DNA from 3 places in the Mesorhizobium sp. B2-2-3 genome. Region 2 is predicted to be linked to each of the others. Evidence: riboswitches for the same ligand, from Rfam matches in the RefSeq annotation. Region 2 holds a riboswitch; each other region holds the start of a gene.

Region 1 (10,661 bases), on a different contig from region 2:
CTTCGGCGACATCCGCGACGGAGAAGAGGTGCCTGTGCGTCTGCACTCCGAGGACGTGGTGACCGACGTCTTCGGCACCAGCCACCGGCTGGACGCCATCATGAAGGCGATGGGCGAGCGCAAGCGCGGCGTCATCGTCTATCTGCGCGAGGGCTCGGTCGGTGTCGCCCACCAGGAGCGCAACCGGCCGGCGAGCGGCGACCGGGAGGACCACGAAGAGGCGCGCCGTCGCGAGAATGAATGGCGCGAGATCGGGCTCGGTGCTCAGATCCTGAAGGATCTCGGCATTTCCTCGATCAATTTGATCGCCTCGCGCGAGCGCCACTATGTCGGCCTCGAAGGTTTTGGCATCCACATCGCCAAGACCGAGATTCTCTAGGTTCGACGGCGGCAATAGCGTCCGACCCGCTGAACCGGACGCGTCATGGTTCATTCCGCGGCAGCGACGGCCGCTTCACACCCATCCAACTCGCATTTGTGAGTGGCAAGACTGCGCTGGCCGAGCAGCACCGTGACCAGCGCGATGCCGCCCGCGACCACCGAGACCCAGAACCCGTTCTGGGCGCCGAACGCATCCACCACCGCGCCGGCGGCGAAAGAGCCCAGCGCCATGCCGATGCCGATTCCCGTTGTCACCCAGGTAATGCCCTCGGTCAGCATCGCTTCCGGCACATGCCGTTCGATCAGGCCGAATGCCGTGATGAAAGTCGGCGAGATCGCCACGCCGCTGATGAAGACGGTCAGCGCCAAAATCGGCACGCTGTCGGCGGTGAGCGGCAAAATCGTGCTGACTGCGATGATGGCGACCGCGACGGTCAGCTGGCGCTGTAGCGGCGTCTTGAGGTTGAGCGCGCCGACCACGATGCCCAACACGAACGATCCCAGCGCATAGACGCCGATCACCAGGCTTGCGGCACCGGCTTGGCCGAACTCCTTGGTGATCGCCACGGTGCTCACTTCCGTCGTCGCGAAGGTCGCGCCGATGAAGATCAGGGTGAAGGTGATGATCTGTACCGGCCGCAGGCGGATTGCCGAGCCAGTCGAACCATGGTCCACCGGCCGCACTTTCGGCTCGGTCGATCGCTGCAGGATGAATGCTATCGAGCCCAAAGCGAGAAACAACGTGCTCGCCAGCATGCCTGCTTCCGGAAACAGCGCCGCACTGAGGCCCACCGACAGCGACGCGCCGGCGATATAGACCAGTTCGTCGGCCGCCGATTCGAAGGCGAAGGCGGTGTTCATCTCCGGCCGGCCGCGAAAAAGCTCGGTCCAGCGCGCGCGCACCATTGCCGGCATGCTGGGCATGGCCGCTGCCAGCAGCGCCGACACGAACATTGTCCATACCGGCCAATCCTGGTTGGCCGACGCAATCAGCAGCAGGAATGCCAGCACGGAGATGATGGTGGTGGGCACGACGATCCATGTCTGGCCGAGGCGGTCGACCAGCCTGGAGATCTGCGGCGCCAGGAAAGCGTTGGCCAGCGCGAATGTCGCCGAGACGGCACCCGCCAGCCAGTATTCGCCACGCGTCTGCGACAGCATCGCCACGATGCCGATCGGCGCCATGGCGATCGGCAGGCGCGCCATGAAGCCTGCAGCGGCAAAGCCCTTGGCGCCAGGGGCTCGAAAGATCTCGGAATAGGGGTTCTGCATGGTCCGTTCCTCGACAAAAGGCGATTCGGAAATTACATACGATGCGTATGAACTAAATAGATCATACGTCGCGTATGTCAATTGGCATACGTGACGTATGTGGATAAGGCCAGAAGAGATGCACAAGCCCCGCAGGGAAATGATCGCCGAAACGCGCGCCAAATTGATTGCCGCGGCCCGGCATGCGTTCGGAACGATCGGTTATGCCGAGGCATCGATGGATGATTTCACCGCATCGGCCGGGCTGACGCGCGGTGCGCTCTATCATCATTTCGGGGACAAGAAGGGGCTTTTGCAGGCGGTTATCGCCGAGATAGACGCCGAGATGGCGGCACGGGTGAATGAGGTTGCAGCGAAAGCACCGACCCGCTGGCAAAGCTTCGTCGACGAATGCACGAGCTACATCGAAATGGCGCTGGAGCCGGAAATCCAGCGCATCATGTTTCGGGACGGTCCGGCCGTGCTGGGGGATCCCGCGCAATGGCCGAACGCCAATGCCTGCGTCGCGTCGATGACCGATCACCTGACGACGCTGCAGGGCGACGGGGTAGTTGTCCCGGGCGTAGACCCCGAGACCGCGGCACGGCTGATCAACGGGGCGAGCAGCCAGGCGGCGCAGCGGATCGCCAATTCGAACGACCCGGAAGCGACATCAAAGACCGTGGTGGCGGCATTCAAGCAACTGCTCGAAGGATTGTTGAGGAAGGATGCCGGAGCCGCCTGACGACGGCAGGCCGCCGGCAGCTCTGGGCATGCCGTATCCGCAATCAAATCAAGGGTTTGTCAGACTTTTCGCATGTTGCCGCCTTGAGGCGTGCGATCGTTGATTTGAGCGGAACTTCGCCCTGTCCGCAAAACGTCTCGCTCATGATCAGCTCGGGCAGCGGCAGCCGCCGCCCCCAGCCATGTGTTTCGAGGTCCGGTTTCGGCGCGAACTCCGAGACACGGCCGACACAGAGATAGGCCACCGGCGTCACATGCTCGGGAATCGACAGAAGGCCTTTCAACGCCTGCGCCTCGATAATGCTGACCCAGCCAACGCCGACGCCTTCGGCGCGCGCCGCCAGCCAGAAATTCTGCACCGCGCAGACCGTGCTGTAGAGATCCATCTCGAGATTGTGCCAGCGTCCCAGCGGCGAACCCTGTGAGCGTCGGCGGTCGCAGGTGATACAGATATTGAGCGCGCTTTCGCAGATGCCTTCCAGCTTGAGCTTGCGGTAGAGTGCCCGCCGCTCTTCCTCGATCGCCGGCAATTCCTGCTCGCGCGCAGCGAGGAACAGGTCGCGCACCTGTTCCCGTCGTTCGGTGCCACGAATGACGATGAAATTCCATGGCTGCATGAAGCCGACCGATGGCGCGTGATGGGCGGCAAGCAGCAGCCGCGCCAAGACCTCGTCGTCGACGGCCTCTGATGTAAAATGGCTGCGGACATCGCGCCGCGTGAACATGGCGCGGTAGACCGCATCGCGCGCCATCTGGTCGAATCCGTCACCCACGGGGATGGTCATATTGTCCGGCATCGCTTGTCCCCTTGCGATTGCAATCAACTGCCGTCCGCCTGACCATGCGGATGACGATGCCTGCCAGGCCGGTCTTCTGGCTCGGGATCAACCCGCATCCGGCGCCTTCCCGTCATCGACAGTGGCATTTACCGGCGCGGTCCCCCTTACAGCGTTGGGCACGCCACGGTATCAAACCGTGTTCCCGATTCTCCCGCTCGCGGCGGGCACCAGGCAGTGGCGGGGACTTTACGACGAAGCCCCTGCGCCGCCAATCCCCGCGGCGACGCGAACGGACGCAAGCGCGATTTTCCCCAACCATCAGGCCGCAACGCATGGCCATCGCCGCGCCGGGGCACTAGATAGGGAGCATGGCCACTCGTCTCTACACCCATCCGATCTTCCTCGAGCACATCACGCCACCCGGCCATCCGGAGCGGCCGGACCGCTTGCGCGCCATCGAGCGCGTGCTCGACGACGAGGCTTTTGCCGCGCTCGACCGCCTCGAGGCGCCACAAGGCGACGAGGCCACCATTCTCTACGCGCATCCCGAGGATTTCGTCGAGCGGGTACGCGCCGCCATTCCCGAGACGGGCATCGCCCGCATCGATGCCGACACAACGGCCAGCCCGAAGAGCTGGCAGGCGGCGATCACCGCGATCGGAGCCGCCAACGCCGCCGTCGACGACGTCTTTGCCGGCAGGGCAGACAACGTTTTCGTCGCCGCCCGGCCGCCCGGCCATCATGCCGAGAAAGCGACCGCGATGGGCTTCTGCCTGTTCAACACGGCGGCCATCGCCGCACGTTATGCACAGCGCAAACACGATATCGAACGTGTCGCCATCGTCGACTGGGACGTGCATCACGGCAACGGCACGCAGGATGTTTTCTGGGACGATCCGTCCGTGCTTTATTGCTCGACGCACCAGATGCCGCTCTACCCCGGCACCGGAGCAAAGAACGAAACCGGCGCCGGCAACATCGTCAACGCGCCGCTTGCGCCGCAGACCGGCAGCGAGGCGTTCCGCGATGCCTTCCTGTCGCGCGTGCTGCCCTCGCTCGACAATTTTGCACCCGACCTGATCATCATTTCGGCCGGCTTCGATGCGCATCATCGCGACCCGCTGGCCGAGATCAACCTGACCGAGGATGATTTCGACTGGGCGACCGGCCAACTCATGCAGCGCGCGGCGCGCCACAGCGGCAACCGGCTCGTCAGCCTGCTCGAGGGCGGCTACGATCTGCAAGGATTGGCATTTTCGGTCGCCGCCCATGTCGGGCGACTGATGAAAGGATGAATGATGGCTGGTGAAACCAACGAAGACGTCAAGGCGATGAGCTTCGAACAGGCTCTCGACGCGCTGGAGAAGATCGTCGATGATCTGGAGCGTGGCGATGTGCCGCTCGACCAGTCCATTAGGATCTACGAGCGCGGCGAGGCGCTGAAGGTGCATTGCGACCGGCTGCTCAAGGCGGCCGAGGACAAGGTGGAGAAGATCAGGCTGTCCCGCGACGGCAAGCCGGTCGGGACGGAGCCGCTGGACGCGGATTGAGGCACGCAGCCGTCTCTCTGGTTTTTGACACGATCATGATTGAGGATAGAACGCGTCCCGATTGAAACGGCTCCAGGACAAGAGGAGATACGGAAGCGATGTGCAGAAACATCAAGACCCTGTTCAATTTTGATCCGCCGGCGACCAACGACGAGGTGCGCGATGCAGCCCTTCAATTCGTTCGCAAGCTGAGCGGAACGACGCGGCCTTCGAAGCAGAACCAGCACGCATTCGACCATGCCGTCGAGGCCATCGCGGCGTCGGCGCGCGAGCTTCTCGATTCGCTTGAAACCAACCAGCATCCGCGCAATCGCGAGGAGGTTGCGGCCAAGCTGCGGGCGAAGGCGGCGATCCGCTTTGCCTGATCTGGCCAAAGCAGCCATCGGCCGCTGACAAGGAGAGTTCATGAGCTTCTTTCCCGGGAAGGATCCTGAAGCCGGCGATGCCTTTGCCAGCGACCAGATCGAATTGATGGTCATTCCGAACGCCAAGGACATTGGCGGTTTTCAGGTTCGCCGCGCCTTGCCGACTGCCAAAAGGCGGCTGGTCGGTCCCTTCATCTTCTTCGACCGCATGGGCCCGGCCATCCTGCGTGCCGGTCAGGCGCTCGACGTCCGGCCGCATCCTCATATCGGCCTGTCGACGGTCACCTACCTGTTCGACGGCAGGATCAGGCATCGCGATTCGCTCGGCACCGAGATGGTGATCGAGCCGGGTGACGTGAACCTGATGACCGCCGGCCGCGGCATCGTCCATTCGGAGCGCACGCCGGAAGAACTGCGCGGCGCGCCGATGTCGATCTCGGGGCTGCAGACATGGTTGGCGCTGCCGGACGGCAAGGAGGAAGTGGCGCCGGTTTTCGAAAACACCGCTGTCGCGCGGCTTCCCGACATCGACGCGGAAGGCGTCAGCGGCCGCATCGTTATAGGCGATTTCCAGGGGCTGCGTTCCCCGGTGCGAGCCGATTCCGAGACGCTCTACGCCGACCTCAGGCTGGCGCCCGGCGCCAGCGTGAAAATCCCTGCTGACGCGGAAGAACGCGCCATCTATACGCTGGAAGGCGAGGTCTCGATTTCCGGCGACGTGTTTCCGGCGGAACGGCTTCTGGTGTTCCGGCCCGGCGACGAGATCGTCGTATCCTCACAGGCTGGTGCCCATTTCATGCTTTTCGGCGGTGCCTCGCTGGGCTCGAAGCGCTACATCTGGTGGAATTTTGTCTCGTCCTCCAAGGAGCGCATCGAACAGGCCAAGCAAGAATGGAAGACCGGCCGCTTCGACATCGTTCCCGGCGATGAGGAAGAGTTCATTCCACTGCCGGAAGGCTGAGGAAGTCGACGACGGGGCGTGCCTTTCGCGTCATTTGGCAGGCATTTACTTTCGCCTGCCGGCGGCCTATCCCGCGCATGAACAGAAGCTTGGGCCTACCCGTGAACGCAACGCCGCATACGCCGCTTCTCGACAAGGTCCGCATCCCGGCCGAGCTGCGCACGCTTTCCGAAAGCGAATTGCCGCAACTGGCATCGGAGCTTCGCCTCGAACTGATCGACGCGGTGTCGCGCACCGGCGGTCATCTCGGCGCCGGGCTTGGCGTGGTCGAACTGACCGTGGCGCTGCACTATGTCTTCAACACGCCCGATGACCGGTTGATCTGGGATGTCGGCCACCAGGCCTATCCGCACAAGATCCTGACCGGGCGCCGCGATCGCATCCGCACCCTGCGGCAGGAGGGCGGCCTCTCCGGCTTCACCCGCCGCACCGAAAGCGAATACGATCCGTTTGGCGCCGCCCACTCCTCGACGTCGATATCGGCCGGCCTCGGCATGGCGGCGGCCCGCGATCTTGCCGGCGGCCGCAACAATGTCGTCGCTGTCATCGGCGACGGCGCCATGTCGGCCGGCATGGCCTACGAGGCGATGAACAATGCCGGCGCGCTCGATGCCCGCCTGATCGTCATCCTCAACGACAACGACATGTCGATCGCCCCGCCGACCGGCGCCATGAGCGCCTATCTGGCGCGCCTGGCCTCTGGCAAGGCCTATGTCGGCCTGCGCGACTTCGGCAAGAAACTGACCTCGTATCTTGGCAAGCGTGCCGACCGTGCCATCACCAGGGCGGTCGAGCATGCGCGCGGCTACGTCACCGGCGGCACGCTGTTCGAGGAGCTCGGCTTCTACCATATCGGTCCGATCGACGGCCACAATCTGGACCATCTGATCCCGGTGCTGAAAAATGTCCGTGACAATGGCAAGGGCCCCGTGCTGATCCATGTCGTCACCCAGAAGGGCAAGGGCTACGCGCCGGCCGAGGCCGCGGCCGACAAATATCACGGCGTCAACAAGTTCGACGTCATCACCGGCGCTCAGGCCAAGGCCCCGGCCAACGCGCCGGCCTATACCAAGGTGTTCGCCGAAAGCCTGATCCGGGAGGCCCAGGAGGACGAGCGCATCGTCGCCGTCACCGCCGCCATGCCGGGCGGCACCGGGCTTGACCTGTTCGGCGAAGTGTTTCCGGCCAGGACCTTCGACGTCGGCATCGCCGAACAGCATGCGGTGACGTTCGCGGCCGGCCTCGCGACCGAAGGCTACAAGCCGTTCGCGGCGATCTATTCGACCTTCTTGCAACGTGCCTACGATCAGGTCGTGCACGACGTGGCGATCCAGAAATTGCCGGTGCGCTTCCCCATCGATCGCGCCGGCTTCGTCGGAGCCGACGGCGCCACCCATTGCGGCGCCTTCGACACCACCTTCCTGGCCTCCCTGCCGGGCTTCGTCGTCATGGCGGCGGCCGACGAGGCGGAACTGCGCCACATGGTGCGCACCGCGGCAACCTACGATGACGGCCCGATCGCCTTCCGCTATCCGCGCGGCAATGGCGTCGGCGTCGACATGCCCGATCGCGGCTCGGTGCTCGAAATCGGCAAGGGCCGCATCATCAGGGAAGGCGGCAAGGTGGCACTCCTCTCCTTCGGCACGCGCTTGCAGGATTGCCTGATCGCGGCCGAGGAGCTGGGCGCGTCCGGGCTTTCGACCACCGTCGCCGATGCGCGCTTCGCGAAGCCGCTCGACGAGGATCTGATCCGGCGGCTGGCCCGCTCGCACGAGGTTCTGGTCACGGTGGAGGAGGGCGCCATCGGCGGCTTCGCCAGTCACGTTTTGCAGTTCCTCGCCCATGAGGGCCTGCTGGAAAGCGGCCTGAAAGTGCGCCCGCTTGTGCTGCCGGACATGTTTGCCGACCACGCCAAGCCGGAAAAGATGTATGCCGATGCCGGTCTCGATGCCGCCGGCATCGTCCATACGGTTTTCACCGCCCTCGGGCAGGCGGCCCACGCCCAGCGCGCCTGACTCGACACATCAAGCGTTTTGAATCGGTTTGCCGGCTCGATGTCGTAACGCATTGTTGACATTGCTGTTTGGCGTTTTGCTTACCGTGTCTCTTGCCCGTTTTTCAACGGCACGCTGCTAGGTTCTGGCCAGGCAGGGAGACAACAAAAGTGAAGACGCTTCTATGCGGTATGGCGATCCTGACCGCCATCGCAGCGCCGGCCATCGCCGGAACGCGCTACGACCGCAATCTCGAGAAGGCGGCCGCGGATATAGTCGCCAGCAGGATGGGGCATATCAGGGGCGGCTTCTCCTACAAGCAGCTGCCGCAGCTTATTGTCCCGCCGGACGCCGCATCGGCATCCGCCGCGCCAGTCGAGCGCCCGCGCAGGGAAGTTGCCCGCGATCGGGATGACGGCCTGTCTCCCGCCGTCGAACGGCAGGCTCCCCGCACCATCTTCTGATCTCGCCCAAATCAAACCACCCAAATCAAAACCACATGTCGCGCACGCAGCGGCCATCGCGCGGCAGATCGTCGTAGGTCTCGAGACCGTCGAAATGGTCGATCGGCAGGTCGGCCACGGCTTCCGGCGGCGCAAGCCTTACATTGACGGCGATCCGCGTGCGGCCGGACTCGGCTGGGCGCAAACCGCGCCAGGCAAGCACGCACGCACATGTCGGGCAGAACAGGATCTCGAGCGTGGGTTCGGCCTTGCCGGCACGTTTATAGCTTTTTATCGGCCCCACGACGCGGATACGTTCATCGACAAAGTCGTAGGCCCAGAGCGTGCCGTAACGTCGGCACAGCGTGCAGTTGCAAGCGGTGATCGGCCCGGGATCGCCCTTCAAGGTCCAGTGGGCCGCACCGCAATGGCAGGTTCCCGTAAGCATCCGTCCTCCTTCGCCTTCGGCAGCAAAACGGCGTTTCTTCCTTATCATCGTGGCCGACCTGATGCGATATGCGACTGGCCGCGAGCGGCTCTCTGCGGTCGCTGCCCTGCGGCGATGTTGCTTCTCCTGCTCCAATCTCCTTGCCTTCGCCGCCGGCTTTCGCCAAGGAAGACCGATGAATTTTCCCCGGCCAGCCAGCACGCGCCAGCGGCTCGACGATCTGCTCGTAGCGCGTGGGCTGTTTTCCAGCCGCTCGCGTGCACGTGACGCGATCGAACGTGGTACGGTAACGGTTGATGGCGTCATTGGCCGCAAGCCGGGTCAGGCCGTGCAACCGGAATGCGTCATCGCCGTTGATGACCCGGCCCAAGGCTATGTCTCACGCGCGGCGCTGAAGCTGATCGCCGGGCTCGACCATTTCGGCCTCGATCCGGCCGGCTGTGAGGCGCTCGACATCGGCGCCTCGACCGGCGGATTCACCCAGGTCCTGCTCGAACGCGGCGCGACCCATGTCACGGCGATCGATGTCGGTCACGGACAGATGCATGCTGATATCGGCAAGGACGCGCGCGTGACGGTCATCGAGGGGCTGAACGCCCGCGATCTCTCAACCGCCGATCTTGGCGGCCGCAGTCCGGACTTCATAGTCTCCGACGTCAGTTTCATTTCACTGAAACTGGCCCTGCCGCCTGCGCTTGCCATCGCCAAGCCCGGTGCCGCAGCGATGTTTCTGGTCAAGCCGCAGTTCGAGGCGGGTCGCGAGGCGATCGGCAAGGGCGGCCTGCTGAAAGACCCCTATCATGCCGCCCGTGTCGCTGGCTTGTTGCAGGATTGGCTGGATGCCGTGCCCGGCTGGCGCTCGCTCGGCTTGCATCTGTCGCCGATCGAGGGCGGTGACGGCAATCGCGAATTCCTGCTTGGTGGGGTCAAGGACCGATGAGCGCACGCTTCACCATCAAAAAGCTTGGCGCCCAGGGAGATGGCATCGCCGACACCGAAAGCGGCGATCTGTTCATTCCTTTCACGCTGCCAGGCGAGGTCGTCACCGCGGCGCGTGAAAGGGATCGCGCCACGCTGATGGCGCTGATCGAGGCCTCGCCCCTGCGCATCGAACCCGCCTGCCGCCATTTCGGCGAGTGCGGCGGCTGCGCCCTCCAGCATTTGGAGGCGCAAGCCTATCAGCAGTGGAAGCGCGAGAAGGTCGTGCATGCGCTGAGAGGCATCGATTGCGAAATAGGCGGTCTGGTCGCCTGCGCGCCGCACACGCGCCGCCGCGTCGTGCTCGCCGCCAGGCGCACCGAAACAGGCATGCTGCTCGGCTTCAATCGCCATCTGTCGCCGGAAATCATTTCCATCTCCGAATGCCCGATCTCGCTGCCTGGGATCGTCAACGCGCTCGACAGCTTGAGGGCACTCGCCGAATTGATCTGCGCCACCCCGAAATCGTTTCGCATGGCAGTCACAGTGACGGGTTCCGGCCTCGACGTGGCGGTGCATGAATCGGGCAAGCTCGGCGAAAACCAGCGCCGCATCGCCACCAATTTTGTCATTGCGCAGGGCTTTGCCAGACTGTCCATCGATGACGAGATCATCATCGAGCCGAAGAAGCCTGTCGTCATGTTCGGCAGCGTTGCCGTCGCGGTGCCGCCGGGCGCCTTCCTGCAGGCGACGGAGGCAGCCGAACGGACCATGGCCGATATCGTCGGCGGACATCTGAAACGTGCCAAAAAAATTGCCGATCTCTT
Region 2 (10,661 bases):
TCAGAATGGCGACCTTGCGCTCGGCGCGCGGCGTTTCCCGAAGCCTGATGAAGGCCGCGACCCGGTCCGCCACCTGTTCGACGCGATCGGGCTCCGGCCGGTTGGCAAAGGCGCGGTGGCCGAGCGCCGGGTCGGTCTCGCTTTCGCCCTTGAACGAAACGGCGCCGGCGAGGATGCGGCCGTCCAGTTCGGGCAGAACGACATGCATGGCGAGGTCGGCGGGGGCCAGCCCGCGCTGGTTCTTCTCCCATACGTCGCGGCGGGTGGTGGCGACGATGACCTGGAAGACGGGAACGCCGGCGCGGTCGAACAGGGTTTCGACGCCGGGTTCGGCGCCGGACGCGAAAGCGGTCGCGGTGATGATGGCGGCGGGCTTGGGCTGGGCAATCGCGGTTTCAACAAAAGCCAGAGATTCCGGGTCTTTCAGGCTGGAGACAAAGATCGGCACCGGCAGCATGCCGCGCTGCCGTAGCGCCTCGAAAAGCGCGTCGATCGGCGCGACATCGGCGGCGAGCAGCATCGAGCGGTAGAAGAGGACGGGAATGGTGCGAGCATTGATGTTGTCAACGTCGAGTCCCATCACACCCCCCTCTGTCCTGCCGGACATCTCCCCCGCAAGGGGGGAGATTGCCCCGTCATCGACGCTCTTGCCCCTTTCAGATGGTGCAAACACATCCTTTTCTGACGCAACAAAAGAGGAGCCGGCCTTGATGACAGCCGATCTCCCCCCTTGCGGAGGAGATGTCCTGCCGGACAGAGGGGGGTGTGAAGGATCGTCAACATTCGATAAGTCCGGCTTCTCCACGACTCCGCGCCCCGGCTCATAAAACCCGGCTTTCGGCACGCTTACCGGCTCGGCAATCTCGCCATCAGACCCCGCCAACCGCGCCAGCCTGCGCACCAGCGCGCTCATATTGGCCGGGCCGCCCTGGCGGAAATAATTGAGCAGCCCGTCCAGTTCCTCGCGCGGCAGCGTCGAGGCTTCGATCAGCCTGATATCCTCGTCGTGGCTTTCACCGGGAAGTAGTGCCAGCTTTATGCCGCGCTCACGGGCAACCACGGCCAACTGGTCGCAGCCGTAGCGCCACCACTCGTAACCGCCGAGAATACGCACCAGAATGACTTTGGCGTGACGGGCGACGCTGTCGATCCAGAGGTCGACGGACATGGGGTGGCGCAGGTCGCGCAGCGCGGCCAGCCGCATCGTGGGCAGCCGATCGGCGTCGCCTTTCCAGGCCGCTGCCAGTCCGGCCAGGTCGCTGTCCGTGAAGGACAGCGCCACCATTTCCGCCGGCGTCTGCCGCAGATCGACCGGCTCGGCGAGATCGTCGAGCGAGGCGGATGTGGTGGTGAGGATGTGCATCGCGGTCGGTGTTGCCTCAGCCGGCGAGGATATGCTCGATCGCCGGGCGGTTCAGCCCCTTGAGGCCGATGACGACCAGGCGCGAGCGGCGGTCGTCGTCAGCCGTCCAGGCGCGGTCATAATAATGATTGACGCGCGGACCGACCGCCTGCAGCAACAGCCGCATCGGCTTGCCGCCGACCTCGACGAAGCCTTTCACCCGCAGCACGTTCTCCTGTTCGGCGGCGGTCGCGACGCGCTTTGCCAGGTCGTCCGGGTTGGCGATCGAGGGGATGTCGACGATGAACGTATCGAAGTCGTCGTGCTCGTGGTCGAAGGCGCCGTCATGATGGGACTTGCGGTTCTCGATGTCGTCCTCGACGGCGAGGCCTAGCCCGAGCAGCACGGACGGATCGACCTTGCCATGAGCCGTCGGCACGACCTTCACGGCGCGGGCGGAGTGTTCGCCAATGATGGCGTTGGCGCGAGCCGAACCTGCGGCATCCATCAGGTCGCTCTTCGACAGGATGATGAGGTCGGCGCAGGCGATCTGGTCCTCGAACACCTCCTCGACGGGGTCGTCGTGGTCCAGTGTCTGGTCCTGCGCGCGTTGCGCCTGCAGGGCGTCCATGTCGTTGGCGACGCGCCCCTCGGCCAATGCCGGACCGTCGACCACGGCGATTACGCCGTCGACTGTCACCCGGCTCTTCACTGTCGGCCACTGGAAGGCCTGGACCAGCGGCTTGGGCAGAGCCAAGCCTGAGGTCTCGATCAGGATGTGGTCGACCTTCGGCGTCAGCGACAGGATCTGGTCGAGCGCCGGGACGAAATCGTCGGCGACGGTGCAGCAGATGCAGCCATTGGCCAGTTCGACGATGTTTTCCTCCGGGCAGGTGTCGATGCCGCAGCCCTTGAGGATCTCGCCGTCGATTCCGATGTCGCCGAATTCGTTGACGATGATGGCGATCCGCTTGCCGCCCGCGTTCTCCAGGAGATGGCGGACCAGCGTGGTCTTGCCGGCACCCAGGAAGCCGGTGACCACGGTACAGGGGACGCGGGAGAGAGTGGCGGCGGAAACTGCGGCGGTCATGATCAGTCCTTCAGCATGTCGAGGGGAGGAATGCGGGCGACGAGGCCGCGCTTGAGGGAATCCGGGCGACCACGCCACGGAATGAGGCCGTTGGTCGAAGCGGCGAAGAGTTTCGCGCCGGTGACGAGATCGGCGCCGCTGGCGATGTTCAGGTCGCCGAAGACATAACTCCAGCAGCCGTCGCGAAGAATCGCGGCACTGAGACGGCGCTTGCAGTTGCCGAGGCATTCGACGGTGCGGACACGGACATTGTCGGCCGTTGCGGCTTGGCGCGTATCTTGAGCCAAAACTTCGCCGGCGCGGGGATGGGCATCGGAACCGGTCTCGTCGCGGCAGGAAGCGCAGATGATGACAGTGACGCCGGCCAAGGCGTCGCTATCGCCAGACAAGTCGCTATCGCCAGACAAAATGTCCGCTGTTTCAGCCGGGAAACTGCTGTCACGTTCCAAATCGGGCTCCTTGCCCGGAAAACCCGCCGGGCGATCGGATTCTTATGTCTCAGACGGCAGGTCTCCTGGCTCGCGGGTCATCGCCTTCGTGCCGCCTTCCCGGGACCGTCCCAGTGGTTTTCGGCCTTGGCTCGTCGCTTACAGTTGCGGGGACAGCCGCGGATTTGAAATCGAGATTTCGCACCGCATTCCCTCTTGGCTCCTCCCTTTGCCGAGAGGAGACCGTCTGGAATGGATTTAGGCTCTTGCAGGCGGCGGTGTCAACGCGCGTCTACGACACGGCAATGTCGGCGAGCGGCTGCCCAAGGTCGCCGGCGGGCGTAACCTCGATCCGTTCGAGGCCGAGCCAGCCCTGCATCTGCGTCAATTCCTGGAAGAGTTGCGCGGCGGTTTCAGGCGGCGCGCCGGGCTCGGCATAGGCCGCGTGGACGCGTAGCACGCTGGCCGGCCGGTCGGCCTTGAGGTCGACGCGCGCCACGATCCTGTCGCCGAGCAGGAACGGCAGGACGTAATAGCCGTATTGCCGTTTTTCGGCAGGGGTGTAGATTTCTATGCGGTAGTGGAAATCGAACAGCCGCTCCGTGCGCGAGCGCTCGAAAACGACCGGATCGAACGGCGCCAGCAAGGCGCGGGCCTCGATTTTTCGTGGAATACGGGCCTCCTTATGGAGGTAAGCCGGTTTGTTCCAGCCCTCGACACGCACCGGCACCAGCTCGCCTGTTTCAACCAGCTCCTCCAGCCGGCCCTTCATGTCGGCCGGCGACAGGCGGAAATAGTCGCGCAGGTCGCTTGCTGTCGCGACGCCATGAGCGCGGGCGGATATCCGCAGCAATTCCCGATGCGCGTCCTCGGCTGACGGCACCGGCAGATCGAGGATCGCCTGCGGCAGCACGCGCTCGGGCAGATCGTAGAAGCGTTCGAAGCCACGGCGGTGCGCGGTGGTGATGCGTCCTGCCCAGAACAGCCATTCGAAGGCATGCTTGGCGTGGCTCCAGCCCCACCAGCCGCCGGACCCTTTCTGGCCTTCGAGCGCGGAGGCGGCGATCGGGCCGCGCTCCGCGACCTCGCGGTAGATCTCTTCGATATAGGCGGCGTGCTCGCGGCCCCATTTGGCGAGACCCAGATACATTTCATCGCCACGCTCCGCGCGCTGCATGCGCCAACGCATCAGGGGATAGGTCTCGACCGGCAGGAAGGAAGCCTCGTGCGCCCAGTATTCGAAAACCGTGCGCTTGCGCGTGACGGCGGCGTTGTCGAGCAAGGCGAACGGGTAGGGACCAAGGCGCGAATAGAGCGGCATGTAGTGAGCGCGCACCACCGCGCTGACGGAATCGATCTGCAGCAGGCCGGTACGCGAGAGCACGCGGGCGAAGTGGCGTCGGTCGGGCGTGCCGGCGGGGCGGGGATCAGTGAACCCTTGGGCGGCGAGCGCGATACGCCGGGCCGTGGCAAGCGAGATCTTTTCCTTCATTCGGATGCGACTCTGATGGCTTGTTGAGCGTCGTTCGGACAGTTGATTCCGGCCATGCTAGCAGGGTTTTGGCGGCAACTCTGTCAGGAGAGAAAAGTGGAGTAAAAAGCGAAGGAAATCAGACAGGAGCGGATCGGACCAGTTTCTTCCCTTATGCCGTCCAGGCCAGTGTTTTGAACAAGGTTTGACTTGCTTCGCCGGAAGCGCTGCGCTAACCCTCGCCGCGTTGCAGCAAAGGCCCCTTAAAACGGTTCAGCGGTTAAACTGTCACGCTTCCGCAATGGGGTCTGGTGCTGTAATCAAAATGGATTGGCGCCAACGGAAAGCCGCAGCATGAACGCACTTCTCAGTTCGTACCTGCCCATCGTCCTGTTTATCGCAGTGGCGGCGGCTGTCGGCGTCGCGCTTATCGTGGCGCCGTTCCTGGTGGCCTACCGCAATCCCGACCCGGAAAAGCTTTCCGCCTACGAATGCGGGTTCAACTCCTTCGATGACGCCCGTATGAAGTTCGACATCCGCTTCTACCTGGTGTCGATCCTGTTCATCATCTTCGACCTGGAAGTGGCCTTCCTGTTTCCGTGGGCGGTGTCGTTCTCGAAGATCGGCATGCTCGGTTTCTGGTCGATGATGGTGTTTTTGGCGGTGCTGACCATCGGCTTTGCCTATGAATGGAAAAAAGGAGCGCTCGAATGGGATTGAGCGACAGTTCCGGCACGCTCGTCGCGCCGAAGCCCAAGGGTCTGATCGATCCCAATACCGGCAGGCCGGTTGGGTCCGATGATCCGTTCTTCCTCGAAATCAACAACGAACTCGCCGACAAGGGCTTTCTCGTCACCTCGACCGAGGCGCTGATCACCTGGGCGCGCAGCGGCTCGCTGATGTTCATGACCTTCGGCCTCGCCTGCTGCGCCGTCGAGATGATCCACACCTCGATGCCGCGCTACGATTCGGAGCGGTTCGGTGTTGCTCCTCGCGCGTCTCCGCGCCAGTCCGACATCATGATCGTTGCCGGCACGCTGACCAACAAGATGGCCCCGGCGCTGCGCAAGGTCTACGACCAGATGCCGGAGCCGCGCTACGTCATCTCGATGGGCTCCTGCGCCAATGGCGGCGGCTATTACCACTATTCCTATTCGGTGGTGCGCGGCTGCGACCGCATCGTGCCGGTCGACATCTATGTGCCCGGCTGTCCGCCGAGCGCCGAAGCGCTGCTCTATGGCATTCTTCTGCTCCAGAAGAAGATCCGCCGCACCGGCACGATCGAACGGTAAATCCATGGCCGCATCCCTGAGCGAACTGTCGACCTATCTCGGCGAAAAATTGATTGGCCGCGTCAATGAAGCAGTGTTCGCCTATGGCGAACTCACCATCCATGTCGAGCCGCGCGATCTGATCGAAGTGGTGACTTTCCTGCGCGACGATCCGCGCTGCCAATTCATCTCGGTCATCGATGTCTGCGGCGCCGATTATCCGTCACGGGCCAAGCGCTTCGACGTCGTCTATCACCTGTTGTCGCCGAGGCAGAACGTGCGTATCCGCATCAAGGTGCAGGCCGACGAGGAGACGATGGTGCCGTCGATCACCGGCGTCTATCCCGGCGCCGACTGGTTCGAGCGCGAGACCTACGATCTCTATGGCGTGCTGTTTTCGGGTCACCCGGATCTGCGGCGCATCCTCACCGATTACGGTTTCGACGGTCACCCGCTGCGCAAGGATTTCCCGCTGACCGGCTTCGTCGAGGTGCGTTACGACGACGAGGCCAAGCGCGTCATCTACGAGCCGGTGGAACTGAAGCAGGAATTCCGCAATTTCGATTTTCTGTCCCCGTGGGAAGGCACCGATTACGTGCTGCCAGGGGATGAGAAGGCAAAGCAGTAATGGCTGAAACCTCCGTCCGCAATTTTAACATCAACTTCGGACCGCAACACCCTGCCGCGCATGGTGTTTTGAGATTGGTTCTGGAGTTGGACGGCGAAGTGGTCGATCGTGTCGATCCGCATATCGGGCTCTTGCATCGCGGCACCGAAAAGCTGATCGAGCACAAAACCTACCTGCAGGCAGTGCCTTATCTCGACCGGCTCGACTATTGCGCGCCGATGAACCAGGAGCATGCCTTCGCACTGGCCGCCGAGCGCCTGCTCGGCATCGAGGTGCCGAAGCGCGGTCAGCTGATCCGCGTGCTCTACTGCGAGATCGGCCGCATCATGTCGCACATCCTCAATGTGACGACGCAGGCGCTGGACGTCGGCGCGCTGACGCCGCCTCTGTGGGGCTTCGTCGAGCGCGAAAAGCTGATGGTGTTCTATGAGCGCGCCTCGGGTTCGCGCATGCATGCCGCCTATTTCCGTCCGGGCGGCGTTCACCAGGACCTGCCGCAGAAGCTGCTCGAGGACATCGGCAAGTGGATCGATCCGTTCCTGAAGTCGATCGACGACCTCGATCAGTTGCTGACCGGCAATCGCATCTTCAAGCAGCGCAATGTCGATATCGGCACGGTTTCGCTGGCCGACGCCTGGGCCTGGGGCTTTTCCGGCGTCATGGTGCGTGGCTCGGGCGCTGCCTGGGACCTGCGCAGATCGCAGCCCTATGAATGCTATTCGGAGCTCGATTTCGATATTCCGATCGGCAAGAACGGCGACTGTTTCGACCGCTACCTCGTGCGCATGGAAGAGATGCGCCAGTCGGCGAAGATCATGCGCCAGTGCATCGATCTCCTGCTCGGCAAGGAAAGCGCCGGGCCGGTGTCGAACCTCGACGGCAAGGTCGTGCCGCCAAAGCGCCAGGCGATGAAGCGCTCGATGGAAGCGCTGATCCACCACTTCAAGCTCTACACCGAGGGCTACCGCGTGCCGGCCGGCGAGGTCTATGCGGCGGTCGAGGCGCCCAAGGGCGAGTTCGGCGTCTATCTGGTCTCCGACGGCACCAACAAGCCTTATCGCTGCAAGCTGCGCGCGCCCGGTTTCGCGCATCTCCAGGCCATGGATTTCCTGTGCCGCGGTCACATGCTGGCCGACGTCACCGCCGTCCTCGGCTCCCTCGACATCGTGTTTGGTGAGGTCGATCGCTAAATGTCAGTCCGTCGTCTCGCAGAAGCCAGCGTCCAGCCAGCATCCTTCGCCTTCAACCGGGCGAACGCGGCCGCGGCCAAGCAATGGATCAAGAAGTACCCGAAGGGCCGGGAACAGTCTGCGATCATTCCACTGCTGATGCTGGCGCAGGAGCAGGAAGGCTGGGTCACCAAGGCGGCGATCGAGACGATTTCGGACATGCTCGGCATGCCGCGCATCCGCGGGCTCGAGGTCGCGACCTTCTACACGCAGTACCAGCTGAATCCTGTCGGCACGCGGGCGCACATCCAGGTTTGCGGCACCACGCCCTGCATGCTGCGCGGCTCGGAAGCGCTGATGGACGTGTGCCGCTCCAAGATCCACCATGACCAGTTCCACACCAACGACAAGGGAACGCTGTCGTGGGAAGAGGTCGAATGCCTCGGCGCCTGCGTCAACGCGCCGATGGTCATGATCTTCAAGGACACGTTCGAAGACCTGACGCCGGAACGGCTGGCCGAAATCATTGATCTCTACGATGCGGGCAAGGGGGCCTCGGTGACGCCGGGGCCGCAGAACGGCCGCACCGGCTCGGAGCCGGCCGCCGGCCTCACGACGCTGAAAAGCGAGAAGGCGATCCTGAAGTCGACCCGTGACAGGGAGGCCAGGGAAGCCGCCAAGGCCGCCAAGGCGGCACCCGACGCGATCATCGCGGCGCCGGTGCCAACGCCGGCCGCCACCCCTGTCGCGCCGTCCAATGCCAGCAAGCCGAAAACCGATGCGGCTGAAACCAGCCCGGCGCTGAAAACGCCGTCGCCGGCCAAGGTCGCGTCGGCAACGGAAAAAGCGGCGAGCGTCGCGGCTCCCCGCCACTCGGCGACAAACGCCAACAAGGCGGCGCCCGAGGTCGAGAAAGTTTTGAAGCCGCGCAGCGGCCCCCTGAACAAGGCTGAGCCGGCTTCCGCGTTCAAGTCGCCGGAAACCAAGCTTCCCGCCAAAGCGGCCAAGCCTTCGTTGGAAGACAAGAACCGGCCGGCCGGCATCGCCAGGCCGGCGCTGGTCGACGATCTCAAGCTGATCTCCGGCGTCGGCCCGAGGACCGAGAGCATCCTGCATTCGCTCGGCATCTTCACCTTCGCCCAGGTTGCGTCTTGGAAGAAGGCCGAACGGGAGTGGGTGGACAGCTATCTCTCCTTCCGCGGCCGCATCGAGCGAGACGACTGGGTCAAGCAGGCCAAGGCGCTCGCCAAGGGCGGCGTCGCCGAATATATCCGCGTCTTCGGCAAGAAGCCGGTCTGAGGGACGAACAATGCTTCAGGACAAAGACCGCATCTTCACCAACATCTACGGCCTCTTCGACAAGTCGCTGGCCGGCGCAATGGCGCGAGGCGCCTGGGACAACACGCCCGGCATCGTCGCCAAGGGGCGCGAGTGGATTGTCAACGAGATGAAGGCGTCGGGCCTGCGCGGCCGCGGCGGCGCCGGTTTCCCGACCGGCCTGAAATGGTCGTTCATGCCCAAGCAGAGCGATGGCCGGCCGAGTTATCTCGTCATCAATGCCGACGAATCCGAGCCCGGTACCTGCAAGGACCGCGACATTCTGCGCAACGATCCGCACACGCTGGTCGAAGGCGCCTTGCTCGCCGGCTTCGCCATGGGCGCGGTCGCGGCCTACATCTATGTGCGCGGCGAGTTCATCCGCGAGCGCGAGGCGCTGCAGCGTGCCATCGACGAGGCCTATGAGGCCAGGCTGATCGGCAAGGGCAACACTTCAGGCTACGATTTCGACGTCTATATGCACCATGGCGCCGGGGCTTATATCTGCGGCGAGGAGACGGCGCTGCTCGAAAGCCTCGAGGGAAAGAAGGGCCAGCCCAGGCTGAAGCCACCATTTCCGGCCAATGTCGGCCTTTATGGCTGCCCGACCACCGTCAACAACGTCGAATCGATCGCGGTGGCGCCGACGATCCTGCGCCGGGGCGCGGCCTGGTTCTCATCCTTCGGCCGGCCCAACAACGTCGGCACCAAGCTGTTCTGCGTCTCCGGCCACGTCAACAATCCGTGCACCGTCGAAGAGGCGATGTCGATCCCGTTCCGCGAGCTGATCGAGACGCATTGCGGCGGCATCCGTGGCGGCTGGGACAATCTTCTGGCGGTCATTCCTGGCGGCGCCTCGGTGCCGCTGGTGCCGGCCGAGCAGATCATCGATACGCCGATGGATTTCGACGCGCTGCGCGACCTCAAATCCGGCCTCGGCACGGCGGCCGTCATCGTCATGGACAAGTCGACCGATGTCGTCAAAGCCATCGCGCGGCTGTCCTACTTCTACAAGCATGAGAGCTGCGGCCAATGCACGCCGTGCCGTGAAGGCACCGGCTGGATGTGGCGGGTGATGGAACGGCTGGTGCGCGGCGAGGCGCAGAAGCGCGAGATCGATATGCTGCTCGACGTGACCAAGCAGGTCGAAGGCCACACGATCTGCGCGCTGGGCGACGCGGCCGCTTGGCCGATCCAGGGCCTGATGCGGCACTTCCGCGGCGAGGTGGAGCGGCGCATCGACGAGTTTTCGCGCAACGCGCACCGGGCCGAGCCGGTGTTGGTGGCGGCGGAATAGAGAAGCATTGAATGGGCGATAGCCCGGAGCGAGAAGAACGGGGCGGGGCGAACGAAGAAACGACCAGGAGAATTCTATGGCGCCGTATTCGACACCCCACCCGTTGATGCCCAATTTGGACCAGATCGAGAAGATGAACCAGGACCTGACCAGGATGATGCCGAAGGAGATGGCCGGCGCCGTCAACCTTCTGGCGCACCCTGTCGCGGGCGCGGCGGCGATGTCGGCCCTGGGGCTTGGGCTCGCCAACCACGCTTTCGGCGTCTGGTTGGGCGCGCTGTCGGGCGCAGCCGAGGCGTCGCAACGCCTCATGCAGCCGCTCATCGAGGATTTCGAGGCGCGCGTCGAACAATTCGAGGATGCGAGCCTTTCATCCACCAGAGCGCGGGCGACGGCCAAGACCCTGATTGCGGAGGCGCAGTCCTTCGCGCAGGAAGTCACCGACATTGCCGCCAGGGAGGCCGCCACCACGGTGCCGGCGGCACAGGCGGGGCGGTCAGCGGACGAGCTTCCGGATGTGCTGCTGCCCGAGGATTTCCGGCAGCCCAAGGCTATTGAGAGACCGGCGAAGCCTTCGGATCTCAAGAAGATATCGGGCATCGGCCCGAAGCTGGAGACGGTGCTCAACGGGCTCGGCATATGGACGTT
Region 3 (10,661 bases), on a different contig from region 2:
GACGGCCGGCTCGATCGCCGCGTTTCTCGCCGGGCGGCCTTTGTGGCTGGTCATCCAGCGCTGGATGATGGGAGGGGTGCTGACGGCGCTGGCGCTGAAGATGGCGACCGACGCACAGCGCTGAGGGCGGCGGTCCCGGCGTTGGTCTACATCGGCCGCCTTGTCTGCTGGGTCCGCTCCGGTTCCACCACCTTGCGGTAGAGGTGCCAGGTGGCATGGCCAAGGATAGGCATAACGACCGCGAGCCCGGCAAACAGCGGGATCGAACCGATCACCAGCAGCACCGCGACCGTCAGGCCCCAAAGAGCCATCTGCAGCGGATTTGCCATCACCGCCCGCGCCGAGGTTTCTATGGCCGAAACGGCGCCGACGTCACGGTCGAGCAGCAGCGGGAAGGCGACGACAGTGGTGGCCAACACGATCACGGCGAAAACGAAGCCGGCGGCGTTGCCGAGAAGGATCAACGTCCAGCCCTTGCTGGTCGTCAGCACGTCGCGGACAAAGGCGCCGATCGAAGCCGGCGGCTGGTCGCCGAACAGGCTGGTGTAGATCGACTGCGCGGTGAACAGCCACAACAGGAACAGCACGAACAGCATGATGCCGATGACCGCGATCGAAGGCACCGCCGGCGAGTGGCGGACATCGAGGGCATGTCGCCAGTTGGTGTTCATGCCGAGCTCGCGCCGGCGGCTGATCTCGTAGAGGCCGAGCGCGGCGAAAGGGCCGACAAGGGCGAAACCCGACATCAAGGGATAGACGAGCTGAATGGCGTTGGAGCCAGACGTCCACTGCGTCAGGATCAGGCCGACGATGGGATAGATCAGGCACAGGAAAACGTAGTGAGACGGTTTTGCCCAGAAATCCTCGGCACCGAGCCGCAGCGCATCCCAGAGGTCCGATGTGGTGATGTGGCGCACCGTGGGCTGCACATGCATACCACGCGCGTCCGCCATGACATGAAAGCTGGCCATAAGCTTCCTCCCGTTGTCGGGGGCGGTCACCACCGTGATGGCCGCCCGTAGCTGCCATTAGTAGATGTAACAGCATACCCGATTTGCCAGGGGCTGTCGCCAATTCGATGGTTCCGGACAGGCCATCACGGGATTGTCATCGCTGCCCGGCAGAAGCCAGGCGATCTTGGGCATCGGATTTCTCGGATGATGGGCCATTCGAAGCTGGATGGCCAAACGCAACGTTTGAAGACTACGCGGTGCGATCAGCGAAGGCCAAGGCATCAATTTCCTCGACAGTTTTTTCGGCTTGCCCGTCAAAAGCCATGATCGCGACTATGCAGGCAGGAATGAACACTGTCATCGACCTCCCTCCAGAACCGCGCCGGACAAGGCGCTCCTTGCTGATCGGCCTTGCGGCCATTGCCGGGCTTGCCGCCTGCACCACCGTTTCCGTGCCCACCGGTGAGGGCGCAGGTGTCTCTTCCTCCGCCACGGCCACCCTGGCCAACTTGCGCGCTGCGGCCGGGCGGACTCCGCTGACCGCGGACACCCAGCTCGAACAGGCGGCGTTGCAGCAGGCCGGCTACATGGCGTCGCGGACGCGCATGAGTCACACCACCGGCTGGGGCAAGGATTTCGCCTCGCGCATGAAGGACAATGGTGTGCACGGCGCTGCGGCCGAGAACATCGCCGAAGGCCGCTTCGACCAGCAGAAACTGTTCGATATCTGGATGCATTCGACCGGCCACCGGCGCAACATACTCGACCCGGACTTCAGTCGTTTCGGGCTTGCCTATGTCCGCGACGGCCGCGACCCCGGCCTCCGCTACTGGGCCCTGGTGCTCGGAAGGTAGCAAAGCCATCGCCGGCAGCGGCATCGCCGGCAGCGGACAGCCGTCGGCGAATATCAATCCATATGTGCCGCCGGCGCGCCGCCAGCCGGCGCCGTCTTCGGCTTGCGCAGCAGGATCACGAACGGAATGGCGGCCAGCGTCATTATCATCAGGATTTTGAAGTCGTTGACGTAAGAGATCATCATCGCCTGGATGTTCACCATCCTGTCGACCTGGGACAATGCCATCTGGTCGCCGCCGGCCGCCGCCGGCGAAACCGCCCACAGATTGGGGTTGAACGGATTGATAAAGGTGGAAAGCTCGGCGTGATTTATCTGTGTATTGCGCACCATGAGCACCGTCACGACCGATACGCCGATGGACGAGCCGAGGTTGCGCACAAGGCTGAACAAAGCCGTGGCATCGGTGCGGAAGCGCACGTCAAGCGTGGCGAAGGCCACCGTCGACAGCGGCACGAATACCATTCCCATTCCCAGGCCCTGGATGATGCCGGAAGTGATGATCAGCCAGTTGTCCATCTGGGGCGAGAAGCCGGCCATCGTGTAGAGCGACTGCGCGGTCAGGAGGAAGCCGATGACGACGAGGATTCTGGCGTCGACCTTGCTCATGAGCCGGCCGACGACGAGCATCGAGATCATCGTCCCCACGCCGCGCGGCCCGATCACGATGCCGATGGTGATGGTCGGATAGCCGAAGATGGTCGACAGCATCGGCGGCAGCAGCGACATGCTCGCCAGGATGAGCACGCCCATGACGAAGATGAACGCCAGCCCGGTCACGAAATTGCGGTCGAGGAAGATCTTGGGGTCGATGAAGGGATGCTCCGCGGTCATCGTGTGGATGATGAACACCCAGAAGCCGGTTATCGAAAGGCCAAGCTCGATCCAGATCTCGACCGACGAGAACCAGTCGACCTCGCCACCACGATCGAGCAGCAACTGCAGCGCGCCGACGCCGAGCGATATCATGGCAAAGCCGAAGAAGTCGAAGCTTCGCACCCGCCGCGCAATGGCCGGCAGATAAGCGGCCATGCCAAGGAAGGCGACGATGCCGACCGGCAGGTTGATGAAGAACACCCAGCGCCAGCTGAAATTCTCGGTCAGCCAGCCACCAAGCGTCGGACCCAGAATCGGCCCCAGCATGATGCCGGCGCCCCAGATGGCCATTGCCTGGCCGTGGCGTTCCTTCGGGTTGATGTCGAGCAGGAAGGTCTGCGACAGGGGCACGATCGCGGCGCCGAACACGCCTTGCATGAGCCGGAACAACACAATGGTTTCAAGGCTCCAGGCCAGGCCGCACAGCATCGAGAAGATGGTGAAGCCGACCACCGCCGTCAGGAACAGTTCCTTGCGGCCGAAACGGTCCGCAAGCCAGCCGGTGACCGGCGTCATGATCGCCGCCGCCACGATGTAGGAGGTCAGCACCCAGTTGATGTTGTCGGGCGAGGCGCCGAGATCGCCGGTCATGGTCGGCAGCGCGACGTTGGCGATCGTGGTGTCGAGCGCCTGCATGATCGTCGCCAGCATGAGCGCAACCGTGATCAGGCCACGATGCGGCACTTCTTTGAAAGGTTCTGGCGTGCTCATGATGCGGAACTTCCAGCCGGTAACAAAAACGTGTACACAGGGTTTCCGGGCGGCAAAGCCTTCCGTTGAGAGACCCTCATCGCGGTGGGACGCGATTATCGATGTGGGGGTTACATCGACCGAAAGTCTCGATTGAGCGGATGCCTGCCGCCCGGAAACATGAGGACCGACGGGTCCGTGTCGAAGATTTCAGCTTTCGATCAAGCCGCGATGCGGTTTGCCCCGAAGGCTGACCCTTTAACTCCTCCCATCAGACCAATCCCCCTGCTCAGTGCGTCCACCCGCATGATCCCCGCGGGCTTCCGCTGATTTACTTCGCGACCTCGCCAGCCGTGGCGTGGCCGAAAATGCCAGGCAGGCCGCGCGCCACGCCCGTGTCGACGGTAACGGCCGCGCTCATGCCTGTGCGCAGCATCATCTTGGCGTCGGGATCGCTCAGCTCCAGGCGGACCGGAATGCGCTGGGTGACCTTGACCCAGTTGCCGGTAGCGTTCTGGGCGGGCAGAAGCGAGAAGTCCGCTCCGGTGCCGGCGCCGATAGCCTTGACGGTCGCTTCGAAGGTCCTGCCCGGATAGGTGTCGACCACGATTTCTGCCTTCTGGCCCGGCTTCATATTGGTCAGCTGTGTTTCCTTGAAATTGGCGTCGATCCAGGTATCGCCGGTCTCGACCAGCGAGAACAGCGGCGTGCCGGAGCCGACATACTGGCCGACCTTGAAGGACGCGGCCTGGTAGACGACGCCATCGGCAGGCGCCTTCACGGTGGTCTGCGCCAGGTCGTAGGCAGCCTTGTCGCGCGCTGCGAGCGCCGACATCACGGTCGGATGTTTGTCGGTCTCGATATCGGGATTGCCGCCCAGCGCCGCCTTGGCGCTGACGATGCCCTGTTGGGCGACGGCAAGCTGCTGCTTTGCCTTATCGAGATCGTTCCTGGCCTCATCGAGCGAAGACTTGGCGTTGATGCCTTTCTGGGCGAGATCGGCGGCACGGTCGTATTGCGACTGGGCATAGGCAACTTCGCTGCTGGCGGATTTCTCCTGCGCCATGGCCTGGCTGTAGGCGGCGCGCAGCTGTTCGACGTTGAGCCGCGCGGCGGCCACCGCCGCGTCGGCCTGCGCAAGTGCGATTCGGTAAGGCTCGGGGTCAATGGCGAAGAGAAGATCGCCTTGCTTCACCCTCTGATTGTCCGAGATCGCAACCTGAACGATGCGGCCCGCCGTGTCCGAGGCGATCGATACCTTGGCCTGCTGCAGGTTGGCGTTCTCCGTCTCCTGGTAGCGCCCTCCAGTGACCCAGACATAGCCGCCACCAATGACCAACGCCGCCGGCAGTGCGAACATCAACAAGAAGCGGCCGAGACGGCGCTTCTTCTTTGGCACCGGCGCCGGCTCTGCCGGAGGTGTCATTGTAACAGGGGCCGCGGCCGGCTGCTGCGGCGCTTCCATTTCCACTTTGGCGGCGTTTTCGTCGACCTTGGCTACCGCGTTCATGCTGCTGCGCCTTCCGTATTCTTGACCTTGTCGCAGGACGGTGAATCGCCATCCGCGAGATTCTGTGCCATCGCATCCAATGCCCTGATCAGGACGCGGCGATCGTCCGGCGAAACGCCGGTCAGCGACTCCTCATAGACTTCGCCGGCGAGGCTCTTGACCTCCGCATACGCGGCACTTGCCTTGGGAGTTGGGAAGATCATGCGCACGCGGCGGTCGGCGGCGTCGGAGCGGCGCTCGATCCAGCCGCCCTCCTCCATCCGGTCAACCAGCCGCGAGACGCTGATCGGCTCGATTTCAAGCAGTTCAGCAAGCCGCGCCTGCGAAACGCCCGCTTCCTTGGCGACGCGAACCATCAGGCGCCATTGCGCCGAGGACAGGCCAAGGCCGCTGGCGCGCGCTTCGAAGCGCTTTCGCATCAGCCGCTGCACGTCGTGGATCAAAAATCCCAATCTGTCTACGCCTTCGGAAACCATGAGTGGCATATATAATAAGCGTGCTTATCATTCAAGTCCGGCATTGTTCCAGAAGCCAGCAAACGTGCATGGCAGCCGTGCAGCACAATCATGGCTGCGTCCGATGATTTTCGGCTGCCGCTACACCCATCACAAGCGGTTACGGATCAGCATGGTGACAACGAAGAAGGCGCCGAGCGAGCTGGTGATGATGCCGATCGGCAGTTCCTGCGGCGGCAGCAATGTGCGTGCCAGAAGGTCGCTTGCCAGCAACAGGACCGCCCCGAACAGCGCGCAACTTACGATCAGGCGCAGATGCAGCGGACCAGCCAGCGGCCGCGACAGATGCGGGATCATGAGGCCGACGAAGCCGATGACGCCGGCGACCGAAACCAGGATCGCGGTCGAAAACGCGGCGACCAGAAACGTCGTCCGTCGCATTCGCGCCACCGGCACGCCAAGACTTTCGGCGGCATTTTCGCCGGCCAGGAAAGCGTCCAGCCGGCGATGATTCCACAGCCCGTACGCCGCAATCGTGCCGGCCCCAAGCGCACCTAGCCAGATATTGTCCCACCGCGCCAGGCCGAGCCCGCCCATCGTCCAGAACAGCACCGAATGGGCGGCGCGCTGGTCACCGGCAAAGACCAGGTAATTGGTCAATGCGGTGAACATGAAGGAGACCGCAAGTCCGGCGAGGATCAGCCGTTCGGGGCCTTGTCCCCTCACCCGCGCAACCAGCAAAAGCACAACGCAAGCCGCCAGAATACCGCCGGTGAACGCGGCGATCGGTAGCGTCCAGATCCCGAAACTGTCGCCGAAGACGGTGATGACGGAGACAGCGCCGGCGGCGGCTCCCGACGAGAGACCGAACAGGAACGGATCGGCAAGATCGTTGCGCGTCACCGTCTGCAACAGCGCGCCGACCACGCCCAGGCCGCCGCCGAGACAGATGGCCAGGATGGTGCGCGGCAATCTGAGGTCGACGACGATCCTGCCGACCGGGCCGGACACGTCATGCCCCTTCAATCCGATCGCATGGCCAAGTGCTGCAACGACGTCGCCCAGCGGGATCATCGTCGAACCATAGGCGATCGATAGCAGCGCGAGCGCGGCCATAGCCGACGCGGCCGCCATCATGGCCAATACGAATGCCTTGTGCCGCAAAGTCATCTTCCCGGTTAAAATGCTTCCGGATGCATCGCCCTGGCGATCTTGCCGATCGCTTCGATGTTGGCCGGTCCGGGTGTCAGTTCGGCATAGCGAAGCGCCACGAAGCGTTCGTTCTTGACCGCGTCTATCTCCTTCATTGCCGGATGCGCTTTCAGGAAATCGAGCAGCTTCCGGTAGCCGCCGCCATCCTGATAGTCGAGCAGGATGAGGAATTGCGGATTGCGCGAGGCCACCGTCTCCCAATCCGTGTTGCCCCAGCTGGTGTCCATGTCGGCCATGATGTTGTCGCCGCCGGCCGCGGAAATCATGGCGTTGGGAATGGCGAACTTGCCTGATGTGAACGGCTTGTCCTCGCCGGAATCATAGAGGAAGACGCGCGTTCCCCTGCGGTCGCCGACCTTTGCGGCGATTTCGGCGAGCTGCGCCTTCCAGCCGGAGACGAGCTTATCCGCTTCGGCCTCCTTGCCGAAGATCTTGCCCAGCTTCTCGACATCGCCATAGAGCAGGTCCATCGAAGCGGCAGGCCGGTTCTTGTCGAGATGGACGCAGCTTTCCGTCAGCACCAGGGTCTTGATGCCGTGTGGCGCCAGCGTATCGGGCGTCACCTCGCCGCCCGGCTTCATGCCGTAATACCAGCCGGCGAAGAAGAAGTCGGGCTCGACAGCGACCAGGTTTTCCAGCGTCGGATATTTGGGCGCCAGTTCCGGGATCGAGCCTTGCTCGGCCTTGAATTCGGGGCCGACCTTGTACCATCCGGTGATGCCGGTCAGGCCGACGATCGACGGCTGCAGCTTCAGGGCGAAGGCCATCTCGGCCATGTTGAGATCGTGAATGACAGCGCGCTTTGGAGGCGCGTCGAAGGTCAGCGACTTGCCGCAGCTGTCGACCGTCACCGGAAAGGCGAAGGCCGTAGAGGCCAGCAGGGAGAAGGCAAGAGATACGGCAAGGCGTTTCACGGATGTTGCTCCTTCGTTGCACGGGAATTGGATCTGCGCTCACGAAGATGGCGCGGCACGGTTCGGAACCTCGAACACCGTCAGCTCGCGGTCCTCCGTCGGGTGGCGCAACCTAAAGACCTCGACACCGAAGATCTCGCGGATCAGCTGCTGAGTGAGTGCTTCGCGTGGCGGCGCCAGCACATGCAACCGGCCATGGCTCATCACCGCGACCCTGGTGGCGAAAGGCGTCACCAGCGCCAGATCGTGCAGCACCGCGATCACGGTCATGCCGAGGCCTGCAACCAGTTCGAGCAACTCGCTGCGCGCCCGCGGGTCGAGATGGTTGGTCGGCTCGTCGAGGAACAGGATCTTCGGCTCCTGCGCGATGGCGCGGGCAAGCTGGGCGCGCTGGCGCTCGCCGCCCGACAGCGAGCCGATGGTGCGGCCAAGCAGCGGCAACAGCCCGGTCCGGCGCAGAGCCTCGACGACAATGTCGCGTTCCTCGCTCCTGTGCCTGCGGCCGGTATGCGGAACCCGGCCGAGCTCGACATAGTCGATCACCGCCAGCCGTGGATCCGGTTGATCGGTCTGGCCGACGACGGCGATGTGCAGCGCCCGCTCGGCGGTCGAAATCCTGTCCAGCAAGCGCCCGGTTAGCTTCACTTCGCCCGAACTCGGCCTCAGCATGCCCGATAGCATGCGCAGCAATGTCGTCTTGCCGGCGCCGTTGGGACCGATGATGGCGAGACGGTCGCCCGCCGCCACCGAAAGGCTGACCGGATACACCAGATGCAGGCCATCCGCCGCTGCGGCCAGGTCGCGGGCATCGAGAAGCGGCGCGGTCATGGGCAATTCCTTGCAGGGCCTGCCGGAATACGGGCCAGCGTCTTGCTTGCCAGTCCTGCCGGACGCTGGCCTGAATTCACCTCGGTGGCGATATCGCGGCAAAGCGTGCACACGACGATGCGATGCATGGCAATGCGATGTACGCGATCGATGGAGCCGTCCAACTTCCGTCACTTTCAAAATGGCGACGGAAGGAAGCTGGCTTGAACCGGTCGACAAGACCGAAACCTGCGTCTCCTCCCGGCACACCCCGTCCGGTCAACTCATGCAGATGGCAGGTCTCCTGGCTCGCGGGTCGTTGCGCCATCCTGCCTTCCCAGCCTTGCCGGCCAGTGGCTTCTCGGATTTTGCTCGCCGCTTACAGTTGCGGGGGCAGCCATGGCTTCGACCCGAAAATCGGGCCTCACCATGTTCCCTTTTCACCCCTCGCCTTGCGGCGCGGGGACCATCACGAGTCGCAGCCTAGGATGCAGGCAGCGTCAAGGCAAGGTCGATGTATGTTCTGTTATAACAATACAAACGTGTGGTCAATCGCTATCGCGCGCCACCAGTTCCAGCGGCCAGACCTCGCGAATGATCTCTGGCCCTTTCGCGCCGGCGAAAGCCGGGAGCGAGGCGAGCAGGATTTCGCCGAGCCGCCGCCCCATCGGGTCAAGGCTCGGACGAAAGCCGGTCAGCGCCGGCGAGAAATAACGGCAGAGCGGCGTGTCGACGATGACGATCACCGCGACATCCTGCCCGGGCTTGATCCCCATTTCGGCGAGCGCTTTGCAGCCGCCGAGCGCCATCGAGTCGTTGTTGAAGATAATCGCGGTCGGCGGATCCTTCGACCGCATGACTTGCGGTGTCACCGCGTAGCCACCGGCTTCGTTGATAAAACCGTCCACAATCAGGCCGGGATCGACTTCGATGCCGTGCCGCCGCAGCGCCTTGCAATAACCCTCCAGAAACAGATAACCGAAATTCAGGTCAAGCGACGGCCGGATGGCGGCGATGCGGCGGTGGCCACGCGCAACCAGCCGGTCGACCGCATCGGCGCCCGCCTTCTCGAAATCCAGATCCAGAGAGGGATAGCTGTCGTCGCCGGACCGGCTTCGGCCGAGCGTCGCGAAGGGAAAGCCGGCCTTGCTCAGATAGTCGATGCGATCGTCCTCGCGCCGCGTCCAGGCCAGTACGACGGCATCGGCACGACGCGTCTCGACGACGCGGCGCAGCCGCTCCTGTTGATAATCCGCCGGCGCGCCCATGACGATGATCAGGTCCAGCCCGCACTCGGCCAATGTCGCTTGCAGTCCGGTGAGGAACGGAATGAAGAACGGCTCGCCATACTGCTGGTCGCCCGGATGCGGCTGCAGCATGAAAGCCACGGCATGGGTGGTGCCGCGGCGTAGGTTCCTGCCCGAGTGGTTCGGTGAATAATTGAGCTTCCGGGCCGCCTCGAGCACGCGCTGGCGTGTCTCGGCGTTCACGTCGGCGCGCCCGTTAAGCGCGCGCGAGACTGTACCGATCGAAATGTTCAGGTGCCGCGCAAGATCGTGAATGCTGGACGCCAAGACCTCCCCCTCCTGCTTCTGGCTAGCACCAGCCGGTCGTGCGGCCAAGGCGTTTCAGAGCCGACGGTACAAATCCGATTGACAATATATGCCATCGGGTGTGTCATCGTAAACGTTTACGGAAGTCATTTACGGACTGCCGTGGGTGCCAGCCAGGAGGGGTTGGCCGGAGGAGCGCTGGATGATGCACGTCGTCCTGGTCGGGTGCGGAGCCATGAGCAAAACCTGGCTCGAGGCCATCAGCCAATCCCCTGCCGTCAGGATCGTCGGTCTCGTCGACCTCGACGCCGACAGGGCGCGCCAGCGGGCCCGCGAATACGACCTCGCAGGGGTCGCGATCGGGACCGATCTCGACGCCATTCTGGGCCAGACCCGACCCGATGCGGTGTTCGACGTGGTCGTGCCCGCCGCCCGCGGCGCGGTGGCGAATTCGGCCTTTGCCCATGGCTGTCACCTGTTGACGGAAAAGCCGCTGGCCGACAGCCCGGACAATGCGCGCGCCATCATCGACGCTGCCCGGCGCGCCCGACGCGTCCATGCCGTGGTGCAGAACCGCCGCTACGTCGCCAACGTCCGGCGCATCCGGCGCTTTCTCGGCTCCGGCGCCATCGGCGCTGCGACCAGCATCCATGCCGATTTTTTCGTGGCACCGCATTTCGGCGGTTTCCGCGAAGACATGCGCCACGTGCTGCTGCTCGACATGGCGATCCATACGTTCGACGCCGCCCGCTACATGGTCGATGGCGAGCCGACCGAAGTGTATTGCCGGGAATGGGAGCCGGCCAATTCCTGGTACCGGCAGGGATCGTCGGCAAGC

Evidence for each region. Region 2 has a riboswitch for cobalamin ahead of FJ951_RS18070 (DUF1636 family protein). Riboswitches for the same ligand answer to the same signal wherever they lie in the genome.
Region 1: linked by a shared signal. The riboswitch ahead of bluB (5,6-dimethylbenzimidazole synthase) and the one ahead of FJ951_RS18070 (DUF1636 family protein) in region 2 are both predicted to bind cobalamin.
Region 3: linked by a shared signal. The riboswitch ahead of FJ951_RS14640 (ABC transporter ATP-binding protein) and the one ahead of FJ951_RS18070 (DUF1636 family protein) in region 2 are both predicted to bind cobalamin.

Annotation. Positions count from the first base shown of each region.
Region 1 is NZ_VFWC01000004.1:298,335-308,995, forward strand. It holds gene ribB (3,4-dihydroxy-2-butanone-4-phosphate synthase) at 1-379, shown strand, start outside; gene FJ951_RS10015 (MFS transporter) at 430-1,653, opposite strand; gene FJ951_RS10020 (TetR/AcrR family transcriptional regulator) at 1,772-2,377, shown strand; gene bluB (5,6-dimethylbenzimidazole synthase) at 2,421-3,173, opposite strand; cobalamin riboswitch at 3,222-3,402, opposite strand; gene FJ951_RS10030 (histone deacetylase family protein) at 3,524-4,450, shown strand; gene FJ951_RS10035 (exodeoxyribonuclease VII small subunit) at 4,454-4,705, shown strand; gene FJ951_RS10040 (DUF2277 domain-containing protein) at 4,804-5,070, shown strand; gene FJ951_RS10045 (pirin family protein) at 5,111-6,031, shown strand; gene dxs (1-deoxy-D-xylulose-5-phosphate synthase) at 6,109-8,046, shown strand; gene FJ951_RS10055 (hypothetical protein) at 8,196-8,489, shown strand; gene FJ951_RS10060 (GFA family protein) at 8,515-8,916, opposite strand; gene FJ951_RS10065 (TlyA family RNA methyltransferase) at 9,092-9,856, shown strand; gene FJ951_RS10070 (class I SAM-dependent RNA methyltransferase) at 9,853-10,661, shown strand, end outside.
Region 2 is NZ_VFWC01000009.1:100,991-111,651, reverse strand. It holds gene FJ951_RS18080 (cobaltochelatase subunit CobN) at 1-1,363, opposite strand, end outside; gene cobW (cobalamin biosynthesis protein CobW) at 1,380-2,432, opposite strand; gene FJ951_RS18070 (DUF1636 family protein) at 2,435-2,881, opposite strand; cobalamin riboswitch at 2,919-3,123, opposite strand; gene FJ951_RS18065 (winged helix-turn-helix domain-containing protein) at 3,153-4,352, opposite strand; gene FJ951_RS18060 (NADH-quinone oxidoreductase subunit A) at 4,686-5,051, shown strand; gene FJ951_RS18055 (NADH-quinone oxidoreductase subunit B) at 5,042-5,623, shown strand; gene FJ951_RS18050 (NADH-quinone oxidoreductase subunit C) at 5,628-6,230, shown strand; gene FJ951_RS18045 (NADH-quinone oxidoreductase subunit D) at 6,230-7,420, shown strand; gene FJ951_RS18040 (NADH-quinone oxidoreductase subunit E) at 7,421-8,698, shown strand; gene nuoF (NADH-quinone oxidoreductase subunit NuoF) at 8,709-10,013, shown strand; gene FJ951_RS18030 (NADH-ubiquinone dehydrogenase) at 10,090-10,661, shown strand, end outside.
Region 3 is NZ_VFWC01000007.1:88,430-99,090, reverse strand. It holds gene FJ951_RS14680 (LysE family translocator) at 1-124, shown strand, start outside; gene FJ951_RS14675 (DUF2189 domain-containing protein) at 147-971, opposite strand; gene FJ951_RS14670 (CAP domain-containing protein) at 1,301-1,807, shown strand; gene FJ951_RS14665 (DHA2 family efflux MFS transporter permease subunit) at 1,861-3,393, opposite strand; gene FJ951_RS14660 (HlyD family secretion protein) at 3,704-4,882, opposite strand; gene FJ951_RS14655 (MarR family winged helix-turn-helix transcriptional regulator) at 4,879-5,358, opposite strand; gene FJ951_RS14650 (iron ABC transporter permease) at 5,488-6,507, opposite strand; gene FJ951_RS14645 (ABC transporter substrate-binding protein) at 6,516-7,463, opposite strand; gene FJ951_RS14640 (ABC transporter ATP-binding protein) at 7,503-8,291, opposite strand; cobalamin riboswitch at 8,547-8,756, opposite strand; gene FJ951_RS14635 (LacI family DNA-binding transcriptional regulator) at 8,819-9,844, opposite strand; gene FJ951_RS14630 (Gfo/Idh/MocA family oxidoreductase) at 10,026-10,661, shown strand, end outside.